DNA from 4 places in the Ensifer sp. ENS11 genome. Region 1 is predicted to be linked to each of the others. Evidence: predicted binding sites of a transcription regulator. Region 1 holds the regulator's gene; each other region holds the start of a gene.
What was found. The regulator LexA, encoded in region 1, represses DNA repair genes until DNA is damaged. The targets are predictions, from matches to a motif close to TGTTCNNNNTGTGTTCNG.
Positions count from the first base shown of each region.

Region 1 (3,442 bases):
GAAGGACAAGACTGTCAAAGCCGCCGTTGTGACGGAAGGCTCACAGGTGAAGCTGGCCGGCAGCAGTTTCTCCCTGGGCAAGAAAGACAAGAAGTAAGACGGTCGGCTTTAACCTCTCGAACTAACGACACGAGAGAGATATCCGTCAGTGGCCAGTCGAACTGGGGTGCGCAACGTCTCCGCGACATCCCGGCGCGACTGGTCGAGCACCCGCGGTCAGATGCCGGTTTCGTAGCGCGTTTGAACGTCGTATGTATTTGGCTGGAGATGCGAAGATCGCTACAGGCGGATGCCGCTGGCCACTCGCACTCCATTACGGCGTCCAACATCATCGGAAGCATTTGCGGCGGGTATTGTTGATCAGCTGCCAGCGCCACGCTTTGAGGCGGGCGCCGGAAAATCGAAAACGCCAACGCACCTCACGCCAATCTTTGTGCCTTCATTGCCACAGCTTGAGCACCAGTGCTCGCCTTTCGCAAAGAACTGTTGAACACGGCACAGTGCCCGGCATGCTTGCTGGACTTCGGAACGAAAGCACGGTTCACATCGTTAACCAAACCATCGCCGCCACCTCTGATCTAGTGGACGTTCACCGTGCTTGCAGCCTTGCTTATCGCCTCGATTATCGCATCGCCTAACATCGCCCTCAGCGCTGCCACGGTCGACGACCTGCAAGCCGACTTCGAAACGGCCGTGCCCTGCCAGCAGATAGACGGCCGGAACGTTTGGAAGGGAACGATCGCCTACTACATCCAGTCCTTCGTCTATCAAGGCGACACGCCGGTCGCGACCGAAGCGGCCGACGCTGTGCTGCCGGAGGACAACTCCGCGGAAACCGTCAAGGAATTCGAGGACGCCTGCTCCGCGACGCAGCCGGCCTGATTCAGGCCTCCTCTAGCAGATCGCCCATCGATATTTCTGCTGATCCCTTGATGGCAGGCTATTTCCACTGCGTCCCATCGGCCGCGGCGCAACCGTGCGGCGGGTGTCCGTTGCCAAATGTCAGCTTCAGCCGGTCACAACCCCATTGATTGAGCGGCCCGGGCATCGCCGCATTCAACGCGATACCAACTTCGTCAAACGGGCTCTGCTTGTTATCCACGTATTGATACCAGCGAAACCCAAGGATCGCGGTCGCGGCGACAACGATGGTCAGCAAGATTTGAATCAGCTTCGTCATTAAACCCTCATTCCATAAACGGAAGGAGGCATATCAGCCTCGCGCGGCGCGTGCAGCGACGAGTTGGTCAATCTGCGCTTGATTGAACCAACATTCACAGAATTTTAGGCACTTGCGGAACACATATGGAACAGATAGTGTCTGTTCTTGATTTGTTTCACGCCTCTGGAGCGACTTGCCATGCTGACCCGCAAGCAACAGGAATTGCTTCTTTTCATCCATGAACGAATGAAGGAGTCCGGTGTACCGCCGTCCTTCGATGAGATGAAGGATGCACTCGACCTGGCATCCAAGTCGGGCATTCACCGGCTGATCACAGCGCTCGAGGAACGCGGCTTCATACGCCGGCTTCCCAACCGCGCCCGAGCGCTCGAAGTCATCAAACTGCCGGAAGCCTATGCTGCGAGCGCGCAGCCCCGTCGCGGGTTTTCGCCGAGCGTCATCGAGGGTAGCCTTGGCAAACCGCCCGCCCCTGCCCCCGCGGCGAAAACGCTGCCGGTTGCCGACAACAGCTCCGTGTCGGTTCCAGTGATGGGCCGCATTGCCGCCGGCGTGCCGATCTCGGCGATACAGAACAACACCCACGACATTACCGTGCCGCTCGATATGATCGGCAGCGGCGAGCACTACGCCCTTGAAGTGAAGGGTGATTCGATGATCGAGGCCGGCATTTTCGATGGCGATACGGTGATCATCCGCAATGCCACCACGGCCAATCCCGGCGATATCATCGTGGCACTAGTCGATGACGAGGAAGCAACGTTGAAACGCTTCCGGCGCAAGGGCGCTTCAATTGCTCTAGAGGCCGCCAACCCGGCCTATGAGACGCGCATCTTCGGGCCTGACCGGGTCAAGATTCAGGGCAAGCTCGTCGGCTTGATCCGCCGCTACCACTAAGCCCGTCTCACGCCAGCGCAATTCGAGGAAAAGTGCGGAGCGGTTTTCCGCCAGGAAATGCGTAAAAACAAATAGATAGAGCGCCTAGTGACTCCGTTTAAACCGGAAACGCTCTAGCCGCCTTCATGCCGGCCAGCCGCTCTCTTACTTCAACGTCTCGCCACATAGGGTAGCGAGACGGAGATTTTCGGATCGAGTGTTTTTCACGCTCGACGGATTTTACTCGTGAATCGAGTACTCGCCCAACTCGCAGAGATCCTGCTTGTCTTCAGTCGTGTCGAGACCGGAACCTTCTTCGAATTCAAAGCGCATGTCGTATTTGCAGACATCACGTCCGTCGGCGATGGTAATTTCCATGCTTTCGCCCGGATTAAGCACCTGCCGCCCGAAGACGTCGTCTTCCCACTGATCAACACCGACCGGCGATGTGTAGAAGTTCGTCAAAACGGCATTCGTCTTGTTCTTAAGCTGAAAGACGAGATCCTCAGCGCTTGCGGTGGCCGTCGTTACGGCAAGAATGGCAAGAGCAGTCAGGGCGATCTTATATTTCATTTTATGTCTTTTCCTCCATTGTTGGCTTTGTTTGACACTACCTATACGGGTCGCGCTGTTGGGATATTCATTCCCAGTTCTGTCTAGAGACAATATTTTCAGCACTGACAATAGTGACCGAATCACCATTTCGGGGCGCGTCCTCGCAAGGCCATGTCGTTGGCGACTGCGGACGTTCGCAAACTGGCGGGCAAGCGCAGCCCGGTCGAATTGCGCTTTGAAAACAGTGGTTGGCTGCGATGCGGGCAGCCTCGCTGCGCGTGTTGGACGCGCCGCATTGGCCCATGTTCCTTGCCCCCCGAAAACCGTACCTGCGTGCCGGCAGCATGTCCTTTGCGCAGGCACGCACAGCGTTTCACTTTCGACAATCGGGCTGCTATTGACGGAGAACCGCTTTAGCCAATCGCGCAGGCGCTGGGTGACTTGTTGCTTTCATCGTGCGAGGGGCTGAATCACGCGCTCGCCCGCCCTATCTACGTCACACTTTCGTTGACGCTCGCAACGAGCACGCGGCCGCTTACGCCACCGATGGCCGGTATTTCGACCGCCTTCGGATCTGCGTTCGCCTTGAACCTCGCGTGGGGCGTCGACCGCCAGCGGCATTCGCCGCTGCCAAACCTGTTGAGCGTGTGGCCGATGGCGCTCAATTCTCCTGAACGGAAACCCCGTCCTGGCCAATCTTGATCTCTACGCCGGTCGGTTTTGTTTCCTCGCGGTAGACATAGGCGCCGAGACCAATGACGGCGACGGCGAGCATGGCAATGATCAGATAGAGCCCATTACGGTTCATTCAGCAATTCCTCGCTTGGGTAC
Region 1 covers NZ_JACVAN010000015.1:10,525-13,966, forward strand. Annotated here, with positions in the region: gene IB264_RS23830 (hypothetical protein) at 1-97, shown strand, start outside; gene IB264_RS23835 (hypothetical protein) at 595-882, shown strand; gene IB264_RS23840 (hypothetical protein) at 941-1,180, opposite strand; gene lexA (transcriptional repressor LexA) at 1,361-2,077, shown strand; gene IB264_RS23850 (hypothetical protein) at 2,297-2,629, opposite strand; gene IB264_RS23855 (hypothetical protein) at 3,273-3,419, opposite strand.

Region 2 (3,442 bases), on a different contig from region 1:
AGACGCCGGAATTCAATTCTGTCGCCGCGCGCCAGATATGACGCGCGAGGGACGCTGCTCGCATGAACTTGCGCCGTGACCTGCTTCCCAAATCGCAGCCGATCCAGGGAACCGGGCGTCTCAAGACCGATGCCTGCCCATTCCGGCCAACCATTGAGGTTATTTTGCCTTCAGGCCACACCTCGCATTCCTGACCTGAGCGGTCGAAAACTCCACTTCTCCAGCGACATACGCAATACCGATTGCCGCTAGGGCGTTCCGATTTAGACGGAATCGCGGAACGCTCTATCTCCTTGTTTTTACGCATTTCCTGACGGAAAACCGCTTCGCACTTTTCCTGGAAATGCTCTAGAGCAGCGATAGCTGGACGCCGGTTCCGAGTGGCGGCACGAAAATGTCGTCGCGCAACTGTCGACGATTGAGGTTGAGACCGAGGCGTTTGGCCGCAAGTTCAAACCGGCGGCCGATCTGCCAGGCATAGGGACCGGCGCCCTTCATGCGCTTGCCGAACTCGGCGTCATAATCCTTGCCGCCACGCATCGAGCGGATAAGCGACATGACGTGCCGATAGCGGTCCGGATAGTTCCGCAGCAGCCAGTCGCGAAAGAGCGGGCTGACCTCCAGCGGCAGGCGCAGCAGCACATAGGTCGCTTCCAGCGCTCCTGCCGATCGGGAGGCTTCCAAAACCCGTTCGATCTCATGATCGTTGAGGGCCGGGATGATCGGCGACACCAGCACGCCGGTCGGAATGCCGGCTTCGGTGAGGGCGCGCATCGCTTCCAGTCGTTTGGAAGGGGTCGAAGCACGTGGCTCCATCGTACGCGCCAGCTTTCGGTCGAGCGTCGTCACCGAAATGCCGACCCGTGCAAGTCCCTTTTCTGCCATCGGTGCAAGCAGATCGATGTCGCGCGTCACCATCGCCGACTTCGTCACGATCATGACAGGATGGTTGGCGGCCTGCAGCACTTCGAGGATCTGGCGCATGATCCGCCATTCCTTCTCAATCGGCTGGTAGGGATCGGTGTTGGTGCCGATCGCAATCGGCCTCACCTTGTAGTCCGTGCGGGCGAGCTCGCGCTCCAGCAGGCGTGGGGCGTCGGGCTTGGCAAAGAGCTTCGCCTCGAAATCGAGGCCGGCCGAAAGCCCCATATAGGCATGTGTCGGACGGGCAAAACAATAAATGCATCCATGCTCGCAGCCGCGATAAGGGTTGATCGAGCGATCGAAGGAAATGTCGGGAGAATCGTTGCGGCTGATCACCGAGCGCGGCTTTTCCACCTGCACCTCGGTCTTGAAGGGAGGCAGGTCCTCAAGGCTCTCCCAACCGTCGTCGAAGACCTCGCGCGCCTGCGGCTCAAAGCGGCCCGACATGTTCAGTCCGGCACCCCGCCCGCGGCGACGGTCATTCTCGATCCTGAGACCGGTCCCGCTCATCAATGCTTCGGCAACCTCTGCCGTGTTGGCGGGTGCAAGCGCACCCTGCCTGATCTGAGACAGCTCTTTCATCGGAATCTCCGAGGGATCACCCGTTTGATCCCGTTTTGTTCTGATTATTTTCCTATCGCGAAAACAAGAACAATTCAAGAACAAAAATCGCGCGTGCTGAAACGAGAGCGACCGGCATGACTTGGCGATCGGACAAATCGCGGGCGCGGTCATGCCACGCGGATGTAGCATTTTACGCTGCAATGCGGTAGGAACAGCTATGCTGACGATCATCATGGAAACACGTGACAACGAGGCGGAACTGGCACAGACGCTGTCCGTGCTCGTGGCAGGCGCCGTCGAAGGTTTGGTCAGCGATGTCATCATCCTCGATCATGGCTCGAAGGACGGGTCGGTGCGCGTGGCAGATGCCGCCGGCTGCCGTTTCTGCGTCGATTGGGATCTGGGCGAAATCGTGCGCTCCGCGCGCGGCGAGTGGCTGATGCTGCTTGAGCCCGGTGCTCGGCCGATAGGGCGCTGGGTGGATGAGCTCGTCGAGTATGTGTCGCTTCACAAGGGGCCGGCCCGTTTCTCGCCATCGCGAATGCACCGCAAGCCGTTGCTGCATCGTCTCGCGCGGCGCGTAAAGCCGCTGGAGGCGGGCTTCCTCGTGCACAAGCGCGACGCCTTGGCGATCGCGCGCGGGAAGATGCCGCTGGGCGAAATGACGAATATCCGCGCCGTTCGAAAGCTTGCGACGGAGCTTGTCCCCGCCTGGGTCGCCGTTGACAGCAGGCAGAGCGCCTAGAGTAAATTCGCTCCAACAAAAAAGGTGCCTGTCCTGCGGACGGCACCTCCAAGCGGCTACCAAATTTCCTTGCTAGCAAAGTCTTGTCCGAGCGACCGGGCGAGCCGCGCGTCGTATGTTTTTGTTCCCATCGCTTGGGGGGACATCGGCGATGGGCCGTCTTTGCTCCGGTCGAAGGATTTGCTCGGATCTCGTTGCGATCCCTCAATGCGAGCTGACGTTGGAAGCTGTAGCAGGCGGTTGCGGGTTTCGCAGTTCCCCAGGGAACAGGCTTGTCTCGCGGCACAATTGGGTCGCCGATTGAGGCGTCAGCCCCGTTTCAGATGCTCGTCGAGCCGCGGCATGATCTCGACGAAGTTGCACGGCATGTGCCGGTAGTCGAGTTGTTGCTTGAGAATGCCGTCCCAGGCATCCTTGCAGGCCCCGGGGGACCCCGGCAGGACGAAGATGAAGGTGGCGTTGGCGACACCGCCTGTCGCGCGCGACTGAATCGTCGAGGTGCCGATCTTCTCGTAGGAAATCCGGTGAAAAACTTCGGAGAAGCCATCCATGCGTTTCTCGAACAGCGGTTCGAGCGCCTCCGGCGTGACGTCGCGGCCGGTGAAGCCTGTTCCGCCGGTGGTGATCACCACGTCGATTGTCTCGTCGAGCGTCCAGGCCTCCACCTGATCGCGGATCCTTTGCCGATCGTCCGGCACGATTGCGCGTGCCTCCAGACGATGACCGGCGTCGCGCACCCGCGCCTCAAGCGTGTCGCCGGATTTGTCGTCGGCCAGCGTGCGCGTGTCGGACACTGTCAGTATGGCGATGCCGACGGGGACGAAAGGGCGATTGTCATTGATCCCGGCCATTCTATTTCCCTCTGCCCACGGTTCTGCCGGCGAGAACGTACCATTCAGGATGGGCGGCAGAAAGAGTGTAGGCGGCGCGCTGCGCGCTTTCGTCGCTGTCGAACAGGCCGAAGCAGGTGGCGCCTGAACCGGACATCCGCACCAGCGCGGCTCCGGTTGTTGCCAGCGCGCCGGAGACGTCGGCGATTACCGGCTGCAGCCGGCGCGCCGGCGGCTCCAGGTCGTTGCGCATCGCCGCCATGGCCGAAAGCCAGGCCGCAGGGGAGCCGAGGCCATCCGGGATCACAAGCGGTGGGTTGTTCTTCTTTTCCAGCGTCCGGAAGATCACCGGCGTCGAGACCGCGACCAGAGGATTGAC
Region 2 covers NZ_JACVAN010000001.1:830,679-834,120, forward strand. Annotated here, with positions in the region: gene IB264_RS03900 (PA0069 family radical SAM protein) at 349-1,506, opposite strand; gene IB264_RS03905 (glycosyl transferase) at 1,706-2,233, shown strand; gene moaB (molybdenum cofactor biosynthesis protein B) at 2,542-3,084, opposite strand; gene IB264_RS03915 (4-(cytidine 5'-diphospho)-2-C-methyl-D-erythritol kinase) at 3,086-3,442, opposite strand, start outside.
Region 2: a site for LexA is predicted at 1,572-1,589, ahead of IB264_RS03900 (PA0069 family radical SAM protein). Genes of this name have one in related genera too.

Region 3 (3,442 bases), on a different contig from region 1:
CGGTCTCGGCCACCTCCACATGGGTATTCGGCAACTCGTCGAGGAAGCGCGAGGGCAGGGTGGACTGCCACAGCCCGTGGATGCGGCGGTTGGAGACGAACCAGATGTGGCAGCGGTGCTTTGCCCGGGTGATGCCGACATAGGCAAGACGGCGTTCTTCCTCGAGGCCGGAGCGGCCGCCCTCGTCAAGCGCGCGCTGGTGCGGAAACAGGCCTTCCTCCCAGCCGGGCAGGAACACGGTGTCGAACTCCAGCCCCTTGGCCGAATGCAGCGTCATGATCGAGACGGCATCGAGGTTTTCGTTCTGCTCGGCGTCCATCACCAGCGCGACGTGTTCGAGGAAGCCGCGCAGGCTCTCGAAGGCTTCCATCGAGCGGATCAGTTCCTTGAGGTTTTCGAGCCGGCCCGGCGCTTCGGCCGATTTGTCGTTCTGCCACATAGCCGTGTAGCCGCTCTCGTCGAGGATCTGCTCGGCAAGTTCGGTGTGCGGCGTGGTTTCGAGCAGGCTCTGCCAGCGGCGGAAATCGGCGACGACATCGAACAGCCCCTTGCGGGCCTTGGCCTTCAGTTCGTCGGTCTCGATGATGTCAGTCGCAGCCGCAAGCATCGGCACGTCGCGGGCGCGGGCATAGTCGTGCAGGGTGCGAATGGTGGTGTCGCCAAGGCCGCGCTTCGGCGTGTTGACGATGCGCTCGAAGGCAAGGTCGTCGGCCGGCTGGCAGACGAGCCGGAAATAGGCCATGGCGTCGCGGATCTCGAGCCGCTCGTAAAAGCGCGGGCCGCCGATGACGCGGTAGTTCAGGCCGAGCGTGACGAAGCGGTCTTCGAATTCGCGCATCTGGAACGAGGCGCGCACCAGGATCGCCATGTCGTTGAGCTTGTGGCTCTTGCGCTGCAGTTGTTCGATTTCCTCGCCGACGGCGCGGGCTTCCTCTTCGGAGTCCCAGGCGGCGTGCACCTGCACCTTCTCGTCATCCGGGTCGGTGCGTTCGGTAAACAGCGTCTTGCCGAGGCGCCCCTCGTTGTGGGCGATCAGATGCGCGGCGGCGCCGAGAATATGCTCGGTCGAGCGGTAGTTGCGCTCGAGCTTGATGACCTTGGCGCCGGGGAAATCCTTTTCGAAGCGCAGGATGTTGTCCACTTCCGCGCCGCGCCAGCCATAGATCGACTGGTCGTCGTCGCCGACGCAGCAAACGTTCTGCGGCACGCCCTTGGCGCGCTGCGCCAGAAGCCGCAGCCACATGTACTGCGCGGTGTTGGTGTCCTGATATTCGTCGACGAGGATGTAGCGGAACTTGTCGTGGTATTCCTTCAGCACATCCGGATTGCTGCGGAACATGCGGATCGGGTGCAGCAGCAGATCGCCGAAGTCGCAGGCGTTCAGCGTGCGCAGCCGGTTCTGGTAGGCGGCGTAGAGCTCGCGGCCCTTGCCGTTGGCAAAGGCGCGGGCATCGCCCTCGGGGATCTGCGCCGGGTCGAGGCCCTTGTTCTTCCAGCCGTCGATCATGCCGGCGAACTGCTTGGCCGGCCAGCGCTTGTCGTCGAGGCCCTCGGCCTGGATGATCTGCTTGATCAATCTGACGACGTCGTCGGTGTCGAGAATGGTGAAGTCGGAGCGCAGGCCCACCAGCTCGGCGTGGCGGCGCAACAGCTTGACGCCGATCGAGTGGAAGGTGCCGAGCCAGGGCATGCCCTCGACCGCATGGCCGACGAGCACGCCGACGCGCTCCTTCATCTCGCGCGCCGCCTTGTTGGTGAAGGTCACCGCAAGGATCTGCGAGGGGAAGGCGCGGCCGGTGGAAAGAATATGGGCGATGCGGGTGGTGAGAACCCGGGTCTTGCCGGTGCCGGCGCCGGCGAGAACCAGCACCGGGCCATCCAGAGATTCGACCGCTTCGGCCTGTTCCGGATTGAGGCCGGAGAGATAATCCGGGCGCTGCTGGCGGTCGCGGGCAGCCATGGCGCGCGCGGCGATGCCGCCCGTTGCTGGCGGCTGCTTGCGCGGGGCCGGCTCTTCGTCGAAGAAGGGAATGTCGTCGAAACCACTCATCATGCGGCTCAATGTAGTGATTCGGAGGCGAAAGGCCAGAAAGGATGTTCTTCTTTTATTCCGTTTTCTGCGCCACCCGCACCAAGCCTGTGGAAAGACAGGCGATTTCGAAGCCGCTTATTCTCGCGCTCACCGCCGTCAGGCCGTCCTGTCGAAGGCAGCGTCCACCGGCACCTGCAAGGCGGTCGCCAGCTGGTTGGTTCTGGCGGCAAGTGAGATCACGCGCAAGAGATCGGCATGTTCGGCGTCGCTCATGCCCTTGGCTCTCGCGGCAGCCGTATGCGAATGGGCGCAGTAGCCGCAGCCATTGCTGACGGAAACGGCGATGTAGAGCATTTCCTTGACCAGCGGATCGAGCGCGGAGGGCGTTGCCATCACCGCCTTGACGTCGCGCCAGGTCTGCTCCAGCAGGTCGGCATCGAAGGCGAGCCACAGCCACATATTGTTGATGAAATCCGATTTGCGGGTGGCGCGAATGTCGTCGAACACGGCTTTTACGCGCGCGTCGGATTCCGGATCGGCAGGCGGGGCGATGGTGCTCATGACGTCTCCTGGTCATAGGGTCAATCGGGGGGCGTCCGGCGGCGGACGCCGCCGGATCGGCAGGTTGGTATCCCTCTTTGCTTGTACGCATTTCCTCACGGAAAACCGCTTCGCATTTTTCCTGGGTATGCTCTAGACGAGCGCAAACACGCGCGCCGGACCGCCGGTGCCGCCGCGGTGTTTGGGCGCGCCAAGCACGAGGGTCGCGCCCTTGACGGGCACCTTGTCGAGGTTGGCGGCCGCCTCCAGTCCCCAGCGGCCTTCCGGCAGCCAGGCATAGTGGGTGGCGAAATCAGGCGAGGGGCCATGGTCGAGCGAAAGCGTGTCGACGGCGATGCCGGCCGCCTTGGTCTCGTCGAGCAGGTATTTCGCCGCCTCGGCGTGGAAACCGGGAAAGTGCATCTTGCCGTTTGCATCGGCATTGCGGAACTTGTCAGTGCCAAGGTGCGCTCCCCAACCGGAAAGCATGGCGACGCAGGCGTTTTCCGGAATGTCGCCATTGGCGGCGACCCAGGCCTTGATGTCGTCGGGTGTTATTTGCGCATCGGCATCGGCGGACGCCTTCTCGCGGATGTCGACGACGCAGAGTGGCACGACGAGCTTTTCAACCGGCAGCTCGGCGACCGACAGACCATCGGCGGAGAAATGCAGCGGCGCGTCGACATGGGTGCCGGTGTGTTCGTTCACCCGGAGCTCGAACAGGTTGAACTTGTCCTTGGCGTAGCTGAACTTTTGCTCGCGGAAGAACTGCTGCTGGCCGAAGAAGGTCGGGAACTCCTCGTAGAGTTCGTGGGTGAGGTCGGTGACGCCGGTGTGTCCCTGGGCGAGCGCCGGCGGGGCGATACCGGC
Region 3 covers NZ_JACVAN010000006.1:220,856-224,297, forward strand. Annotated here, with positions in the region: gene IB264_RS14345 (ATP-dependent helicase) at 1-2,053, opposite strand, end outside; gene IB264_RS14350 (carboxymuconolactone decarboxylase family protein) at 2,189-2,593, opposite strand; gene IB264_RS14355 (cyclase family protein) at 2,726-3,442, opposite strand, start outside.
Region 3: a site for LexA is predicted at 2,096-2,113, ahead of IB264_RS14345 (ATP-dependent helicase). Genes of this name have one in related genera too.

Region 4 (3,442 bases), on a different contig from region 1:
ATCTGCGATGCCAAGCGAATACGCTGGCTTTCACCACCCGACAGCGTGCCGGAGTTGCGCGACAGGCTGAGATATTCGAGACCGACATCGTTGAGGAACCGCAGGCGGTCGCGGATCTCCTTGAGGATGCGAACGGCGATCTCGTTCTGCTTGGTGTTGAGATGTCCCGGCAATGCCTCGAACCAGTCCCGTGCGATGCGGATCGACATCTCGGTGACCTGGCCGATATGCAGCGTGTCGATCTTGACGGCGAGCGCCTCCGGCTTCAGGCGGAAGCCAGCGCAGGCCGGGCAGGGGGCAGCCGACATATAGCGCTCGATCTCCTCGCGCGCCCAGGCGCTGTCGGTTTCCTTCCAGCGGCGTTCGAGGTTGGGCACGATGCCTTCGAAATTCTTGGTGGTGTTGTAGGAGCGAGCGCCGTCTTCATAATGAAAGACGATCTTCTCTTCGGTGCCGTGCAGGATGGCTTTCTGCGCGTCGACGGACAGTTCGCTCCAGCGATTGCCGAGCTTGAATCCGAAAACCTTGCCGAGCGCTTCCAGCGTCTGGTTGTAATAGGGCGACGACGATTTGGCCCAAGGCGCGATCGCGCCATCACGCAGCGTCCTGTTATGCTCTGGTACGATCAGCGCCTCGTCGATCTTCTGCTGGCTGCCGAGGCCATCGCAGGTCGGGCAGGCACCGAAGGGATTGTTGAATGAGAACAGGCGCGGCTCGATCTCGGAAATCGTAAAGCCGGAGACCGGGCAGGCGAACTTTTCCGAAAACAGCACGCGCTCATGGGTTTCGTTGAGCGACTTGTTGGCCGAGCCACCGGCCGCGGTTTCTTCCGGCGGCAGCGGCTTGTCGGCGAATTCGGCAACGGCGAGACCGTCGGCCAGCGTCAGGCATGTTTCCAAGCTGTCAGCAAGCCGCGAGGCGAGATCGGGCCGCACGACGACACGGTCGACGACGACGTCGATGTCATGCTTGTACTTCTTGTCGAGGGCAGGAACCTCGGCGATCTCGTAGAAGGTGCCGTCGACCTTAACGCGCTGAAAGCCCTTCTTCATCAGTTCGGCGAGTTCCTTCTTGTACTCGCCCTTACGGCCGCGCACGAGCGGCGCAAGAATATAAAGACGCGTGCCTTCGCCGAAGGCGAGCACACGGTCGACCATCTGGCTGACTGTCTGGCTTTCGATCGGCAGGCCGGTCGCCGGCGAATAGGGCACACCGACGCGCGCAAACAGCAGGCGCATGTAGTCGTAGATCTCGGTCACGGTGCCGACCGTCGAGCGCGGGTTGCGCGAGGTCGTCTTCTGCTCGATCGAGATTGCCGGCGACAGGCCGTCGATCTGGTCGACATCCGGCTTCTGCATCATCTCGAGGAACTGGCGCGCATAGGCAGACAGGCTCTCAACGTAGCGACGCTGGCCTTCGGCATAGATCGTATCGAAGGCGAGCGACGACTTGCCGGAGCCGGAAAGCCCTGTCATCACGATCAGCTTGTTGCGCGGCAGATCGAGATCGATGCCCTTGAGATTGTGCTCGCGCGCGCCACGAATGGAGATGGTCTTGAGTTCGCTCATCGGAAGCCAGCTTTTGCATGTCGGTTGAAAGCCCCCTATGTAATGACGCTAACGCCCATGTCGAGGCGCAATCGGCAAAACTGGTGGCCATTTCGATTCGGTTGACAGGATCATAGGGAAATATTAGAACAAAGAAAGAACAAACAACACGCAAATCGACTAAATCTGTTGTGGATTATGTATGATGCGGGGCGTATCCGCGGCAGCGGACCGCTAAGATACGCGTTCTTGAAATTCGAAAGCCGTGCCGGCGGCGCGGCAAAACCACGGGAAAAGCAATATGGCTGGTAGCGTCAACAAGGTGATCTTGGTCGGAAACGTCGGGGCGGACCCGGAAATCCGGCGCACGCAGGACGGCCGGCCGATCGCCAACCTGCGCATTGCCACATCGGAAACCTGGCGTGACCGCAACAGCGGCGAGCGCAAGGAAAAGACCGAATGGCACACCGTCGTCGTCTTCAACGAAGGCCTGTGCAAGGTCGTCGAGCAATACGTCAAGAAGGGCGCGAAGCTCTATATCGAAGGCGCGCTGCAGACCCGCAAATGGCAGGACCAGACGGGCAATGATCGTTACTCGACCGAAATCGTGCTGCAGGGCTTCAACTCGACGCTGACCATGCTTGATGGTCGCGGCGAGGGCGGCGGCTCCGGCGCCGGCCGTGGCGGCTCCAGCGATTTCGGTGGCGGCGCTGGCGGCGGCTACGACGACTACGATCAGCAGCCGCGCCAGTCCTCCGGCGGCGGTCGCTCCGGCGGCGGCCAGGGTGGTCAGGGCAGCCAGAGTGGCGGCAACTTCTCGCGCGATCTCGACGACGACATCCCGTTCTGAGCCACGCGAACACGGCGATTTTCAGTTGCGGACGCCCTTTGGTGAGCAGACTGGAACGGCACGGGCCTTTAATGGCAATATCGTGACATTGAAAAAGGGCCGGGAAACCGGCCCTTTTTGCGTTCGAATGAACGTTTCTGTCGGTTGGAGCATTTCCAGGAAAAGTGCGAAGCGGTTTTCCGTCCGGAAGTGCGTATGACCAGGAGACGGGACGCTTCCGCAACTCTATCCAAAGCGGAAGCGCTCAAACGTCCCGATGGCCCCTCAGACCGCCATTGCCGATTTCACGCCGTCGACGACGAACTGGACTGCAAGTGCCGCCAGGATGACCCCAAGCAGGCGCGTGAGGATTGCCCGGCCGGTGACGCCGAGAAAACGGTCGATGCGTTCGGCGATGACAAGCGCCAGGAAAAGACTGACCATCGACAGCGCGATGACGATCAACAGCTGCGTGCGCTCGACCGCCGTCGGGAACGAGCCGGCAAGCAGGATCGTCGCGGAGATCGCGCCCGGCCCGGCAATCAGCGGCAGGGCAAGCGGGAACACCGCGATATTGTGGATGTGGTCCTTGGTGGTGGCGTTTTCGCCGGTCTTTTCCTTTCGCTCCTGACGCTTCTCGAAGATCATCTCGAAGGAAATCCAGAACAGCAGCAGACCGCCGGCGATGCGGAAGGCACCGATGGATATGCCGAGCAGGCCGAGAATGCCGTTACCGAAGACGGCGAAGGCGGCAAGGATGAAGAAGGCGATCAGCGAGCCGCGTGTGGCGACCTGAAAGCGTTCCTGCCGGCTGAGGCCGACGGTGAGGCTCAGGAAGATCGGGGCGAGCCCCGGCGGATCGAGCGTGACGAGCAGGGTGGTGAGTGCGTTGACCAGGAGGTCGACATTGAACATCCGTTTCCCCTTCCGGATTGTCGCGTGCGTGCGCGCGCGCCCCGAGTTTTCCCGGTGGCAGATCGGCATTGTTAGGCAAGCGGAGGGGGCTTGGGAAGGGGTCGGTGGCCAAAGCTTGAGCAATAGCTTAATGAGGATGTGACGGAACCTT
Region 4 covers NZ_JACVAN010000004.1:408,729-412,170, forward strand. Annotated here, with positions in the region: gene uvrA (excinuclease ABC subunit UvrA) at 1-1,568, opposite strand, end outside; gene IB264_RS11165 (single-stranded DNA-binding protein) at 1,849-2,397, shown strand; gene IB264_RS11170 (MarC family protein) at 2,662-3,291, opposite strand.
Region 4: a site for LexA is predicted at 1,693-1,710, ahead of uvrA (excinuclease ABC subunit UvrA). Genes of this name have one in related genera too.